DNA from 2 places in the Stenotrophomonas sp. YJH_SMC_48-3 genome. Region 1 is predicted to be linked to the other one. Evidence: riboswitches for the same ligand, from Rfam matches in the RefSeq annotation. Region 1 holds a riboswitch; the other holds the start of a gene.

Region 1 (7,604 bases):
TGGCGTGGATCAATGACAGGTCGCGGAAATCTGTCGAAGGCGGGGTGGGTCCGGTTGCGGGGGCGTGAGCGCCATGGATGGCGCGACCGAGCCTTCATGGACGGATTTACGGCGCCCCCCGCAACCGGACGCGCCCCGCCAAACCACGGATAGTCCGCTGTTGCTGTTGCTTCGGCCTTTGCCCTTGCTTGAAAGCCTCTGCGGGTGCCGGGCGCGGCCCGGCCGACTTCCGCCACTTGCGGTGGCAGCGACGGCCCACTAGCCTTCGGCCGTCGTTCACCACCCAAGGACCGCCCGTGAAACACCGTCATCTCCTGCTGGCCTCGGCAATCGCCGCCGCCACGCTGGCCCTGGCCGCCTGCAAGAAGGAAGCTGCCCCAGGCACCGATACCGCCAGCAGCAGCGCCCCGGCCGGCGAAACCGCCGACCAGTTCGTGGCCCGCATCAATGCCGAGTTCAAGGCCGCCTACCCGGAGATGACCTCGGCGCAATGGCTGTCCTCCACCTACATCAACAGTGATTCCGAACGCATCGCAGCCAAAGCCAACGAACGCTCGTTGACCCAGCTCAACAGCTGGATCGAACAGGCAGCCAAGTTCGACGGCAAGCCGATGAGCGAGGACAGCAAGCGCGCGATCCACCTGCTGAAGCTGATGTCCTCGATGCCGGCGCCGCGCGACCCGGCCAAACTGGCCGAGCTGACCCAGATCGCCACCCGCATGGAAGGCAGCTATGGCGCCGGCAAGTACTGCACCGATGCCAACGACCCGAACTCCTGCCGGCAGCTGGGCGAGCTGGAGCAGGTGCTGGCACGCAGCCGCGACTACGACAAGCAGCTCGACGCCTGGCAGGGCTGGCACAGCACCACCAAGAACATGCGCGGCGACTATCAGAAGTTCGTCGGCCTGGTGAACGAAGGCGCCAAGGGCATGGGCTTCACCGATGCCGGCCAGATGTGGCGCAGCGGCTATGACATGCCGCCGGAGCAGATCGGCCCGGAAACCGATCGCCTGTGGGAACAGGTCAAGCCGATGTACGAACAGCTGCACTGCTATGCGCGCGCCAAGCTGGACAAGACCTACGGCAAGGACAAGGCCGAAGTGGGCAATGGCCTGATCGCCGCGCACCTGCTGGGCAACATGTGGCAGCAGGACTGGTCCAACCTGTGGGACCAGCTGGAACCATACCCGGGTGCCGGCAGCCTGGACATCACCGCTGCACTGGAAAAGCAGTACCAGACCAACCTGAGCGCGGCGCTGGCCAAGGCCGGCAAGGACGCCAGTGTGGCGGCCCAGTACAAGGCGCAGCGCGAAGCCGAACTGCGCACCGCCAAGGAGATGACCGAGCGCGCGCAGGACTTCTACGTGTCGCTGGGCATGCCGTCACTGCCGCAGTCGTATTGGGAAAAAACCCAGTTCATCAAGCCTGACGACCGCGACGTGGTCTGCCACGCCAGCGCCTGGGACATGAACATGGAAGGCGACGTGCGCACAAAGATGTGCATCAAGCCGAACGAAGAGAATTTCACCACCATCTACCACGAGCTGGGCCACATCTATTACGACCTGGCCTACAACCCGCTGCCGCCGCTGTTCCAGGGCGGTGCCAACGACGGCTTCCATGAAGCGATCGGCGACACCATCGTGCTGGCGATGACGCCCAAGTACCTCAGCTCGATCGGCCTGGTCGACGCGCCGACCGAAAGCCGCGAGGCGGTCATCAACAACCAGATGCGCATGGCGCTGTCGGGCGTGTCGTTCCTGCCATTCGGGCTGATGATCGACCGCTGGCGCTGGGGCGTGTTCGATGGCTCGATCACCGCCGACAACTACAACAAGGCATGGTGGGACCTGAAGGCCAAGTACCAGGGCGTGGCCCCGGCCAGCAGCCGTGGCGAAGAATTCTTCGATCCGGGCGCGAAGTATCACGTGCCGGGCAACACCCCGTACACCCGTTACTTCCTGGCGCGCATCCTGCAGTTCCAGTTCTACAAGGGCCTGTGCGACGCCTCGGGGTACAAGGGCCCGCTGCATGAGTGCACCTTCTACGGCAACAAGGAAGCCGGTCAGAAGTACTGGGCGATGCTGAGCAAAGGTGCCAGCCAGCCGTGGCAGGCCACGCTGAAGGAGCTGACCGGCACCGACAAGCTCGATGCCGGCCCGATGATCGAGTACTTCACACCGGTCAACGAGTGGCTGAAGCAGCAGAACGAAGGCCAGATGTGCGGCTGGCAGGCCAACGCGGCCCCGGCGGCGAAATGAGAAAAGGGGCGGGTCCGCGAGGATCCGCCCCTGATGTAGCGCCGGGCCGCGCCCACGTGACCGGTGGGCGCCATTGCAGCGAACGCATCGCCATGCGCGCGGAGCCTTTCGCCAAGCAGTGAGAGTGATTCATGCCCGGCGGCTCTTCATCGCACCGCTGCGCTCGCCGGGCATGGCCCGGCGCTACCCACGGCGGATCAGCTGTTCTTCTTCGCTGCCATCGCCGCGGCCAGCTCGGCCTTGAACTCCTCGAAGGTCTGGCCCTTCTCCTTTGCTTCGGCCTGTGCGGCATCACGAAGTGCATCGGAGTACATCAGGCGCACCGGCGTGCCATTGCGTTCGTGCAGCTCACCGGCCTGCATGATCAGCGCCAGCACCTGCGCAGCGCTCTCGCTGTGGCCGGCGATGCGGCCATCCATGCCCAGCACCCATTCGCCATCGCGGCGAACGACACCGGCCAGCAGGGTGCGCTGCGCGTCGCGCAGTTCGGCATGCGGCTCCACCGGCGACGCCTGCGCGGCTGCCTTGTTGGCGGCCTGCTTTTCCTGGCGACGGCGCTGGTCGCGGCGGGTCTTGGAGCTGGTGGACATGGTGCGGTACCGCTGCGAAGGGGGCGCAAGGATAACGCACCCCGCCCGCAGCGCTGCTTCACGCGTGCTCGATCCAGCACGGTCAGTCCAGCACCTTGCCGTGCCGCCAGTAGCCCATGAAGGTGATCGCGCGGCGGTCCAGCCCGCAGTCGCGGACCAGGTGGCGACGGATCGCCATTACCGCCGCCGCCTCGCCTGCCACCCAGGCATACAGCGGCCCGGCCACGCGGGTATCGGCCTGCTCCCAGAGGATCTGCGTATCGACGTCGATCTCCTCCAGCGCATCGCCGGCAGCCGCGCCCGGGGCCGCTGCCAGCCGCGCCTGGACCGCCTGCAGCAACGGCTGTCCGTAGGCGGCCCGCCCGCGCGGCAGCCAGACCAGCTCGGCGCTGGAGGGCGCCTTCAGGTGCACGGCATCACCGGCCTGCGCCACCTCCAGCAGCGCCAGCGTGCGCGGCGGATCGACCATGGCCGCCAGTTCCTCGAGGATGCCGGCCACCGCCGGCAGCGCGGTTTCATCCGCCACCAGCAGCACCTGGCCGACTCCCATCGGCGGTTTCCATTCCCGGCCTTCGCTGCTGTCGGCACAGTCGGCATCGGGGGCCAGCAGCACTACGCGGTCGCCCGGGCGAGCGTGGACGGCCCAGCGCGAGGCCGGCCCGGTTTCGCCATGCAGCACGAAATCAACGTCGACCTCGCCCTGCTCGGCACGCAACTGCCGGATCGTGTAGGTGCGCATGGGCGGGCGCTGGTCGTCCGGCAGTGCCCGGTAGCGGGGATACCAGTCCTCGCCGCTGGGCACCGGCGGCACGTCCTGGCCGGGCAAGGGGAAGAACACCTTGATGCGCTGGTCCGGGCCTTCGGTCTTCATCCGCGCCACGTCGGCACCGGTGAATACCATGCGGTCCAGGGAAGGAGAAAGAACGCGGCGCTCCTTCAGCGCCACCTCGAACAGGCGGTAGGTCTGCTGCGCAGCCATGGGGGAACCTCATGCAACGACATCGGATCGGCTGGCTGTCGTGCATCCACGCACCGGCTGGCTGGAGTCCCCAGCCTAGTCCGGTCGTTCCTCGCCGCAAGCGTTACGGGCATCGCGGCGTGCCCTACCCCTGCGCGCTGCTCAATCGCCCGTGCAGGCTGCCTGCGCCGCGCGCTCAAGCCGGTGCTCCCAGTACCAGAACACGAAGCCGGCGCCAAAGAACGCGGCCTGGCCCAGCGCCAGGTGCAGCGGGCTGGCACTGAGCAACGGCGACACCACGCCGGCCACCACGGTGCTGATCATCAGCTGCACGAAGGCCTGCAGCGACGAGGCCAGGCCGCGCTGGTGCGGATACATGTCCAGCACCGCCAGCGCCAGGATCGGGAAGATCAGCGCCATGCCCATGCCGCCCAGGAAGATCGGCAGCACTGCCCACGGCAACACGAACTGCGGCGACAGCGCCACGTAGCCGACATTCAGCAGCGCCGACAGCGCGCACAGGCTGAAACCGATGGCGACCTGGCGGGTGGGCGTGGTGTGCCCGGCCATGCGCCCGGACAGGAACGAGCCGGTGGTCATGCCGCCGATGGTGGGGATGAACAACCAGGCGAAACCGCCCTCGCCCAGGTGCAGGTGCTGCATCACGAACACCGGCGCCGACGAGATGTACAGGAAGATGCCACCGAAGCCGATGCTGCCGGCCAGCGCCAGGCGCAGGAAGCGCGGGTTGAAACCGATGCGCACGTAATCGCGCATCAACGCGTGCGGCGACAACGGCACGCGCGCTTCGACCGGATGGGTCTCCGGCAGGTAGCGTGCAGTGGCTGCCAGCAGGACCAGCGCGAACACCACCAGGAACCAGAAAATCAGCGGCCAGCCGGCGCCACTGAGCAGGATCCAGCCACCGATGATCGGCGCGATGGCCGGGGCGATGCCGAACAGCATCGACACCTGGCTCATCAGGCGCTGCGCGTCGTGGCCATGGTAGAGATCGCGGATCACCGCGCGGCCGACGATCATGCCGACACCCGCCGACAGGCCCTGCAGCGCGCGGAACGCCAGCAGCGTGGCCAGATCGGTGGACAGCGCACAGCCGACCGAGGCGCCGACGAACACCACCAGGCCACCGAGGATCACCCGCTTGCGCCCCCACGCATCGGACAGCGGGCCATGCGCCAGGCTCATCAGGCCATAGAACAGCAGGTACACGCTGATGGTCTGCTGCACCGCCACCTCGTCCACCGACAGGCGCTGCGCCAGCTGCGGGAACGCGGGGAAGATGGTATCGATCGAGAACGGGCCGAACATGGCCAGGCCGGCAAGCAGCAGGGCCATGCGGCGGGTGGAGGGAGCAACGGCGGCGGTCATGAAGGAAGCGTCCGGCAGGGCCATGCGCGGCACGCACGGCGGGCGCCGGTCCCGCTGCAACGGGGACGGCGCCAGATGAATTCGGGTATCCGCCCATCATAGGTGGGGATTGCGCCCGATGCCATGCAGCGGTGCACAAAACGCACGGCCGGGCCATCGGCCATTCAGCCGCGGGCCCGCGCCGGGGCGCGGCCAGCGGGCCCGCAACGGGCTATAATCGGCGGGCAACACGGTGGGAGAAGCGGAACACCGCTGCCGAAGGCGCAACGCCCGTAATCGCTCAGGCCCGATACCACCCGTAACAGAACTCTGGAGAGACCGGTTCGATCCGGCGCCGAAGGGGCACGAAGCCGCGGTTTTCCGCGCTTCCAAACTCTCAGGCAAAAGGACAGAGGGGCGCCCCGCAGACCGCCGACCGGCGGCTTGTGCCCGTGCGTGTGCCCTTTCCTGACGGATCCTTCGCCATGTCCCAGAACACCCCTTCCCTGCGTGAGCTCGAGCACCACAATGCGTTCGTCGAGCGCCACATCGGCCCCAACGATGCCGAGATCGCGCAGATGCTCGACGTCGTCGGCCACGCGTCGCTGGATGCGATGACCGATGCCATCGTGCCGGCCAAGATCAAGTCGCCGGCGCCGCTGGCGCTGCCGGAGTCGATGACCGAAGTGCAGGCACTGGCGAAGATCCGTGCGATCGCCGACAAGAACACCGTGCTGCGCAGCTTCATCGGCCAGGGTTACTACGGTACCCACACGCCGAACGTGATCCTGCGCAACATCCTGGAAAACCCGGCGTGGTACACCGCCTACACCCCGTACCAGGCGGAAATCTCGCAGGGCCGCATGGAAGCGCTGATCAACTTCCAGACCCTGTGCGCCGACCTGACCGGCATGGAGATCGCCAACGCCTCGCTGCTGGACGAAGCCACCGCCGCCGCCGAAGCGATGACCCTGGCCAAGCGTTCGGCCAAGTCGAAGTCGGACACCTTCTTCGTGCACGATGCCGTGCACCCGCAGACCCTGGAACTGCTGCGCACCCGCGCCGAGCCCATGGGCATCGTGCTGCGCGTCGGCACCCCGGCCGAGGCACTGGAAGCAGAAGCCTTCGGCCTGCTGCTGCAGTACCCGGACACCTTCGGCCAGGTCGGCGACTACAAAGCGCTGGTCGATGCCGTGCACGCACGCGGCGGCCTGGTGGCCGTGGCCACCGACCTGCTGGCCCTGACCCTGCTGGCTGCCCCGGGCGAATGGGGCGCGGACATCGTGGTCGGCAACAGCCAGCGTTTCGGCGTGCCGTTCGGCTTCGGTGGCCCGCACGCCGCCTTCATGGCCTGCCGTGACGCCTACAAGCGCTCGATGCCGGGCCGCCTGATCGGCGTTTCGGTCGATGCCCAGGGCAATCCGGCATACCGACTGACCCTGCAGACCCGCGAGCAGCACATCCGCCGCGAGAAGGCCACCTCCAACATCTGTACCGCACAGGTGCTGCTGGCAGTGATGGCCTCGATGTATGCGGTCTACCATGGCCCGGAAGGCCTGACCCGCATCGCCCGCCGCACCCACCGCCTGGCCGCCATCCTGGCAGCGGCACTGCGCAACGCCGGCGTACAGGTCGGTGGCGACTTCTTCGACACCCTGCACGTCACCGGCGTGCACGCCGATGAGATCCACGCCAAGGCACGCGCCGCAGGTTACAACCTGCGCGCGATCGACAGCGACTCGGTCGGCATCAGCCTGGACGAGACCGCCACCCGCGCCGACGTGGTCGCGCTGGCCGCCGTGTTCGGCGCGCAGGCCGACATCGATGCGCTGGACGCAAGCACCGCCGACGCGCTGCCGGCCGGCCTGCTGCGCCAGTCTGCGTTCCTGACCCATCCGGTGTTCAACACCCACCACAGCGAGCACGAACTGCTGCGCTACCTGCGTTCGCTGGCCGACAAGGACCTGGCGATGGACCGCACGATGATCCCGCTGGGTTCGTGCACCATGAAGCTCAACGCCACCGCCGAGATGATCCCGGTGACCTGGCCGGAGTTCTCGCAGATCCATCCGCTGGTGCCGGCCGACCAGGCGCTGGGCTACAAGGAACTGATCGACACGCTGGAAGCGATGCTGGTCGAATGCACCGGCTACGACGCGGTCAGCCTGCAGCCGAACTCCGGCGCGCAGGGTGAGTACGCCGGCCTGCTGGCGATCCGTGCCTACCACCGCTCGCGCGGCGAGGGCCATCGCGACATCTGCCTGATCCCGGATTCGGCGCACGGCACCAACCCGGCCTCGGCGCAGATGTGCGGCATGAAGGTGGTGGTCACCAAGACCGATGCCAACGGCAATGTCGATGTGGAAGACATCCGCCTCAACGCCGAGAAGTACAGCGACCGCCTGGCCGCGATCATGATGACCTACC
Region 2 (7,604 bases), on a different contig from region 1:
GGGCGATGCGCTTTTCCGGTTCGCTCATGGGCTCCTCACGGGCGGTTGCCTGAACCCGAGTATCGCCGATCCGGGCAGGCGCTGACGTGACAGGTGGCCATCATGCGAAGATGCCAGGCGCTTCCCCCAATGCCCCCACTGGAGTGAGTCGATGAGTCGCGAGCGCGTTCCCCACCTGGTTGTTGTCGGCGGCGGTTTTGCCGGTCTCTGGGCCACCCGTGCCCTGGCCCGCGAGCGCATACGCATCACCCTGGTCGACCGCCGCAACCATCACCTCTTCCAGCCGCTGCTGTACCAGGTGGCCACCGCCGGCCTGTCCGCGCCAGATATCGCCGCACCGCTGCGCCACATCCTCGGCAACCAGCGCAATGTGGAAGTCCGCCTCGGCGAAGTGGTGGCCATCGACAAGCAGGCCCGGCAGATCCGCATGGCCGATGGCAGCGCGCTGGACTACGACAGCCTGCTGCTGGCCACCGGCGCCACCCACGCCTACTTCGGCAATGACCAGTGGGCCGATGATGCGCCCGGCCTGAAGACGCTGGACGATGCCATCGCGCTGCGCCGCAAGCTGCTGCTGGCGTTCGAGCGTGCCGAGGCCGAACCGGACCCGGCAAAGAAGGCGGCGTGGCTGAGTTTCGCCGTCGTCGGTGGTGGTCCCACTGGCGTCGAACTGGCCGGCACGCTGGCCGAGATCGCGCGCCACACGCTGCGCAACGAGTTCCGCCACATTGATCCGGCAAGTGCGAAAGTGCGGCTGATCGAGGCCGGGCCGCGCGTGCTGTCCTCGTTCCCGGAAGTGCTTTCGCTGAAGGCGCGTCGGCAGCTGGAGAAGCTGGGCGTGGAAGTGCTGACCGGTACCCCGGTGAGCGACATCGGCAGCCAGGGCTTCACGCTCGGTGACCAGTTCGTGCCGGCACGCACCGTGGTCTGGGCCGCCGGCGTGGCCGCTTCACCGCTGGCGCGCACGCTGGACGTGCCGCTGGACCGCGCGGGCCGCGTGCCGGTGCAACCGGACCTGACCCTGCCCGATCACCCAGAGCTGTTCGTGGCCGGCGACCTGGCCGCACTGAGCCAGGCCGACGGCAAGCCGGTACCCGGTGTGGCGCCCGCGGCCAAGCAGATGGGCAAGTACGTGGCCGAGGTCATCCGCGCGCGCCTGCACGGCAAGCCCGAACCCGGTCCGTTCAAGTACGCGGACTACGGCAACCTCGCCACCATCGGCCGCATGGCCGCGATCGTGCACCTGGGCCGACTGCAGCTGTCGGGCGTGCTGGCGTGGTGGTTCTGGCTGGCCGCGCACGTGTTCTTCCTGATCGGCTTCCGCAACCGCATCGTGGTGCTGCTGAACTGGGCGGTCGCGTATTGGAGCTACCAGCGCAGTGCGCGAATCATCTTCGGTGATGACCGCGACGACCGGCAGCCGAAGCGGTAGGGCTGCACGCAGCGGGGTCGGATCCCTTTCCGCAGGAAAGGATTCTGACCCCGTCAACACCCTCCACGCATGGCGTCGGATCTACCGGTTCATCGGGCCACCGGACACCCACCGTTTCGACCCGGTCCGACAGAGGTCCTCCTTCCTCGCGGTGTCGGCAATCTGCGCGGTACTCCAATGCCGGGTGATCCAGATCGTCAATGCGGTACTACTGAGATGCCAGCGCGGCATGCCGCGCTGCGGTTGCCGCCACGGGTGGCGCCGGGCAATCCAGAAGGCCTCACGCTCAACTTCAGGCACCTTCTTCATCACGTCCTTGTCGAAGAACTGGGCGGTGAAGCGCCAGGGGTTCATCGCGTGGTATCCCGCCCGTGGCTCACTGCTGCACGCAGCCACACCACTGGGCACACGGCCGGCCGGCTTCGGCCGACCGCCTGCCAATGCCAGCCCGAGCAGGTACAGCAGGCCAGGCAACAGCGCGATGCCGGCGACCAGCACGACGATGGAGATCCATGCTTTGCCGGCGGCGCGCATCGTTCACGGCGCCTTCGGTTTCGGGTACCACAGCGACGACAATGACCGACAGTCGTGCTGAAAAGCAAAGGTGGACATCCGGGTCTCCAGCGCTTGGCGCGGAGCGATCATCGCATGGCCCGGCAGCCCATCCACGCATGGCGTGAATCTACAGAACCCGGAGCCGAGCGTGGGCTCGGCTCTACAGAAGCGCAGGATCCGGGGCCTGCAGCCAGGCCAGCTTGCGTTCGCGCGGCTGCTGCTTGAGCTGCCATTCGGCCCGTGACGCGGCGGCCCGGTCCGGGTACTCGCGCACGGCCAGCACGCGCAGCGGTGGCCGCGCCCGGGTGTAGCGCGCGCCCTTGCCGGCCTGGTGGGCGGCGAAACGCGCGTCCACGTCGGTGCTGATGCCAGCGTAATAGCTGCCGTCGCGGCATTCGAGCAGGTACAGGAACCAGGGGCGGAGGGACGGAGTCATGCCCGGATTATGCCGTGCTGCACTGCAGCGGATATACTGGCGCCCGAATGCAGGAGAGAGGCGCCGCGCTGGCGCCCGCCGAAGGCGCAGGCTCCCATGATCGCTCAGGCCGGTGGGCTGGAATCCCACCAACCATGCATTCGACTCGCCGAGCTGGAGAGAGGTCACCGGGCACGCCTGGGACGATCCGCCGAAGGGGCACGCGGCCCATGCCGCTGAACTCTCAGGCAAAAGGACAGCGGGAGCGGCACCGGTCATCGTCATCCCGTCATTGCGCAGGCAGTGGCGGTAGTCGCGCATGGCCGGCCCCACCGCGCCCGGAGCCTGTCCCATGCTGCTGTCCGTCATCTACCTGATCGCCATTTCCGCCGAAGCCATGACCGGCGCACTGTCCGCCGGCCGCCGCCGCATGGACCTGTTCGGCGTGGTCATGATCGCCTGCGTCACTGCCCTCGGTGGTGGTTCACTGCGCGACATCCTTCTTGGCCACTATCCGCTGGGCTGGGTCAAACATCCCGAGTACCTCGGCTTCACCGTGTGCGCGGCACTGATCGCCACCTGGGTCGCACGCTGGATGCACCACTTCCGCCGCACCTTCCTGGTGCTCGACGGCCTGGGCCTGATCGCCTTCACCCTGATCGGCTGCTCTATCGCGCGCGAGGCCGGCCATGCCATGCCCATCGTGCTGATCGCCGGCATGCTGACCGGCGCGTTCGGCGGCGTGCTGCGCGACATCCTCTGCAACGAGGTACCACTCATCTTCCAGAAGGAGCTGTACGCGATCATCGCGCTGCTGACCGGCGCGGCCTACCTGTTGCTGCTGCACTGGGGCGTGGCCGATGCCACCGCAATCCTGTGCTGCCTCGGCGGCGGCTTCGCGCTGCGCCTGCTGGCGATCCACTACCGCTGGGAAATGCCGAAGTTCGTGTACCACGACGAAGTGCATTGAAGTTCGCGTTCTCCACGTCGCCCAGCGCTTGTTGCCGTGTTGCGTTGGGACGCTGTCTCCAGCGCCGCGGCGCCCATCTGGTCCCTCAGTGGCGGACCACGAATCCCCCCGAGCGCCCACTGGACGGCGCCCGCAGCTCTTCATCGAATGCATCCTTGATCGCGTTGATCGCCGCGCCGCGGTCCATCCCGCCACTCACGACCAGAGCATCTGCGACATGCTGGGCGACGTCTGCCAGGATGCGTCCCCACGCATGCTCCTCTCGAATGCCAGGACGATCGCCATACAGGCCAACGTTCAGCGAAGCATGCAATCCCCGTTCGGCAATCCACACGCGGATCATCTCGATGGAATCCTCATCGCGCTGTGCGGCTTCTGGAATGATCAGTTCTTTCATGGCTGCGGCCACCAAACAGGAAGTGGCATTGTGACGTGACCTGGAGCGTACGTGGAGCGGATCTTCTACAAAGCCCCGCGCTTCGCGGGCTCGACGCTACATGAAGGCCCCATCCATCGTTCTCACCACCCCGGCGATGTACCTGGCGCTGTCGCTCATGCGCAGCGCCAGGCGCATCGCCGGTGCAGATGGGCCGGTCTCCAACTCCGACCGGCCCTGATCGCGGCCGCACCCCCGCAGGCGCTGGCCGCCATCCACACACGTGCCGCACTCAGGCGGCTTCCATCAGGCGGCTTCGGACACCTTCACTTCACGGCGGGCGCGCACGGCCGCGGCCAGCCGCTCCAGCACCGTCACGGTGGTGTCCCAGTCGATGCAGCCATCGGTGATGCTCTGCCCATAGACCAGCGGTTGGCCTTCCACCAGTTCCTGGCGGCCACCGACCAGATGGCTCTCGATCATCACGCCCACGATGCGCTGTTCGCCGTCTTCCAGCTGAACAGCGATGTCGTCGATCACCTTTGGCTGGTTTTCCGGGTTCTTCAGGCTGTTGGCATGGCTGGCGTCGATCATCAGGCGCGCTGGCAGCTTGGCCTTGGCCAGCACCTGGCAGGCCTCGGCAACACTGCCTGCGTCGTAGTTCGGCTGCTTGCCGCCGCGCAGGATCACATGGCAGTCGGGGTTGCCGGTGGTCGACACGATGGCGGTGCCGCCCTGCTTGGTGACCGACAGGAAGTGATGCGGATTGGACGCAGCACCCACCGCGTCAGCGGCGATCTTCACGTTGCCATCGGTGCCATTCTTGAAGCCGACCGGGCACGACAACCCCGACGCCAGCTCACGATGTACCTGGCTTTCGGTGGTGCGTGCGCCGATCGCGCCCCATGCCACCAGGTCGGCGATGTACTGCGGCGAGATCACATCGAGGAACTCGACACCGGCCGCCAGGCCCAGCTTGTTGATGTCGCGCAGCAGGCCGCGCGCGATGCGCAGGCCCTTGTCGATCCTGAAGCTGCCGTCCAGGTCCGGATCGTTGATCAGGCCCTTCCAGCCCAACGTGGTGCGCGGCTTCTCGAAGTACACGCGCATGACGATTTCCAGTTCACCGGCCAGCGCGTCGCGCAGCGGCTTCAGGCGCTGGGCGTACTCGATGGCGGCCTTCGGGTCGTGGATCGAGCACGGGCCTACCACCACTGCCAGGCGGTCGTCGCGGCCATGCAGGATCTGGTGCAGGGCCGCGCGCGAGGCGCTGACGGTGCCGGAGGCTTCATCGTCACACGGCAGCATCGCCAGCAGCTGGGCAGGCGGTGTCAGCGGTTCGATGGTGCGGATACGCAGGTCGTCGGTGTGCGGGGGCATTGCAGGAGATCTCCGGAACGTTGGGGGTCCCCAGCGCGGCGGCATGAAAAAAGCCGCCAGGTTCGCTGGCGGCTTTCGGGAATGCGTCTGAAGCTTTCTTCAGGGTGAGCGCAGTCCTTCCTCCGCCAGTGGCTTCGGAAAGTAATACCAGTAAAAACGGGTAGCGGCTGCGTTCATGGGATCTATTGATAGCACAGCTTTTGCGCAGTGCAAAATGTTTCATCCGCAACTGGGGCGCGGTTCAACGATGCGCCCGCCCGCGCAGCCCACGCGGTGGTCGCCGTGCAACGTCGCTCATCTGCCATGCACTTCCACGTCCAGCAGCAGGCCTTCGTGGATATCGGCCCAGCGCTCCAGCACCCGATCCAGCTCCTGCCGGGCCTCGTCCAGCTGCTCGGGGTTGAGCAGGGAGCGTGCGGTGTAGAGGTCGGAGACCAATCGACGCAGGGCCGATTCCGGGATGGCCACCGACGGGTTCTCCTGCCCCGGCAACTGCAATGCCGGGCACTCGCCAAGCGGACCGAACAGCGTGACCTCGAGCTTGCTCTGCATGATCAACGTCCCTGCGGATGGACATGGGCAACGCACTGTTTACCGTGTATCGGTGACAGGCGCATGTGCCGCCCATGCCGAGGACCGGGATCTGCCGGCGTCTGCCGCCCCGCTACAAGGCGGCCAGGTCGGCCAAGTGCTGGGCCATGCTGTCCATCGCGCCCACCGCATGGGTGGTGGTGAAGTACTCATGCCAGCCGGTAGCGGCAATGCCAGCCACCAGCGCATCGACCTCCTCGCGGCTCGCGCAGCGCCAGACCGCATAGAACTGTTCATCGCTGCTATGCGGTACGTCCCTGGCAATGCGGCCCATCGCCAGCGGCGTGATGCGGGCTGGATCGAACTGCTGCATGCCGGCGCCAATACGGGCGAAGAAGGCATTCCGCTGCTCGGGCGGCAGTGTGGTCCAGGCCGGCGTGGCGGTATAGAGCTCGATGAAGGTGTGCGACATGGTGGTTCTTCCTTGAGGTTGACGGGGTTGCGGGGTTGTCGGCCAGCATCCGGCACTACCGGAGCGAGCGCAGTGCGCGTTTGCGGATGTAGGCGTTGGCGTCGCTGTGGCGCTCGTGCTGCCAACGCGTGCACAGCACGCGCAGCCACTTCGGCTGAGTCTTGCCGGCATCATTGAGCCAGTTGCCGACCGAATCCTGCACGTAGCGTTCCGGGTCGTCAGCCAGTGCTTCCAGCATCGGCAATGCATGTTCAGGGTGCTGCTTGAACAGCGCGATATGTGTGGCCCAGACACCGCGCGGACGCAGTGCTTCGCAGGCGAAGCGGCGCAGGTACGGCGAAGTTTCCTGTGTCCACGGTTGCAGGTACTCAAGCGCCTGCATCGGCGCGGCAACGATGTCCGTGCGTAGCGCCAGCCACGCCCATTCGCGCACACCGAAGTGTGGATCGTCGGCCAGCGTGCGCATCTGCTGCAGCTTCTCTGCCAACGTCGCGCGGGCATCGCTGCCGATCAGGTAGCAGGCCCAGCCGCGCACGGTGTCGGACGCATGGTCCTGCCATTGCACGGGATCGCCCTGCCCCGCCTCACGCAGCAGTTGCGCAGCCAAGGCCATGCGCAGTGTGATGCCCTTGCCTGAAGCATCCTGCATGCGTTGCAGCGCTTCCGGTGCAAGCGCAGGCGCTACCACCTGCAGCAGCGCGGCGAAATCCACTGCCAGGCATTCGGCCAGATGGGTGGCGGCGACGCTGCCAGTGTTGAGGGCATGCAGCCGTTCCGCCGCAATCGCCGGGCTCATGCTGCAGGCTCTCGTCCGGCATCGGTGTGCTGCCAGACCTTATGCAGCAATCGCGACAGGTGCTGCTGTTCATCGGAGTCCAGACCATTGAACAGGCCACCGATCCACTGCGTGTGCTGGTCGAACAGCGTCTCGGCCAAGCGCTTACCCGGTCCCGTCAGTACGATCTGCAGGCGGCGGCCATCCTCGGCATCGCAGCGACGCTGCAGCAGTCCTTCGCGCTGCAGGCCATCCAACAGGCCACTGATGGTGGCACGGGTCACGCCTGCGCGCTCGGCCAGCACGTGGGGCGGCAACGTGCCGCCGGCCCCATGCAACAGGAACAGCACGATGAAGCGACCCTCACTGAGCCCGTGTGGTGCCAGCCGGGCGGCGCAGTCGCGATCGATTGTCGAGGACAGCGACAGCAACTGGAAGCACAGATGCAGCTGGGCGACATTGGCGTGGCCGCGCCGCCGGGCCTCGTCCAGAAGGGCGCCATGCTTTGCCTCGAGCATCATGATTTCCGTTCTGTTTAGGCGCCTAATCATATTCACGCCACAACAGAGTGCAAGACTGGCCGGGCCAGCCGCCGATCCACGCAGGGCGCGCTCCTGGCACAAGGGGTGGAAGCAGCCGAAGCTGCGGTAGCATCGCGCCACGCCCCACCAGGAGTTCCACGCATGTGCCGTGCCACC

What was found. A riboswitch is a leader RNA that binds a small molecule or an ion and turns the genes downstream of it on or off. The one in region 1 is predicted to bind glycine.
Region 2: linked by a shared signal. The riboswitch ahead of AC5P65_RS01900 (trimeric intracellular cation channel family protein) and the one ahead of gcvP (aminomethyl-transferring glycine dehydrogenase) in region 1 are both predicted to bind glycine.

Annotation. Positions count from the first base shown of each region.
Region 1 is NZ_JCAFSQ010000003.1:110,610-118,213, reverse strand. It holds gene AC5P65_RS05605 (M2 family metallopeptidase) at 297-2,261, shown strand; gene AC5P65_RS05600 (hypothetical protein) at 2,459-2,851, opposite strand; gene AC5P65_RS05595 (siderophore-interacting protein) at 2,934-3,830, opposite strand; gene AC5P65_RS05590 (multidrug effflux MFS transporter) at 3,972-5,198, opposite strand; glycine riboswitch at 5,498-5,600, shown strand; gene gcvP (aminomethyl-transferring glycine dehydrogenase) at 5,663-7,604, shown strand, end outside.
Region 2 is NZ_JCAFSQ010000001.1:408,475-416,078, reverse strand. It holds gene AC5P65_RS01920 (NYN domain-containing protein) at 1-28, opposite strand, end outside; gene AC5P65_RS01915 (NAD(P)/FAD-dependent oxidoreductase) at 152-1,432, shown strand; gene AC5P65_RS01910 (hypothetical protein) at 1,514-1,966, opposite strand; gene AC5P65_RS01905 (GIY-YIG nuclease family protein) at 2,148-2,423, opposite strand; glycine riboswitch at 2,464-2,553, shown strand; glycine riboswitch at 2,567-2,672, shown strand; gene AC5P65_RS01900 (trimeric intracellular cation channel family protein) at 2,755-3,372, shown strand; gene AC5P65_RS01895 (DUF5076 domain-containing protein) at 3,458-3,769, opposite strand; gene AC5P65_RS01890 (3-deoxy-7-phosphoheptulonate synthase) at 4,055-5,128, opposite strand; gene AC5P65_RS01885 (hypothetical protein) at 5,423-5,680, opposite strand; gene AC5P65_RS01880 (DUF6616 family protein) at 5,793-6,131, opposite strand; gene AC5P65_RS01875 (DNA alkylation repair protein) at 6,187-6,927, opposite strand; gene AC5P65_RS01870 (MarR family winged helix-turn-helix transcriptional regulator) at 6,924-7,424, opposite strand; gene AC5P65_RS01865 (serine hydrolase domain-containing protein) at 7,590-7,604, shown strand, end outside.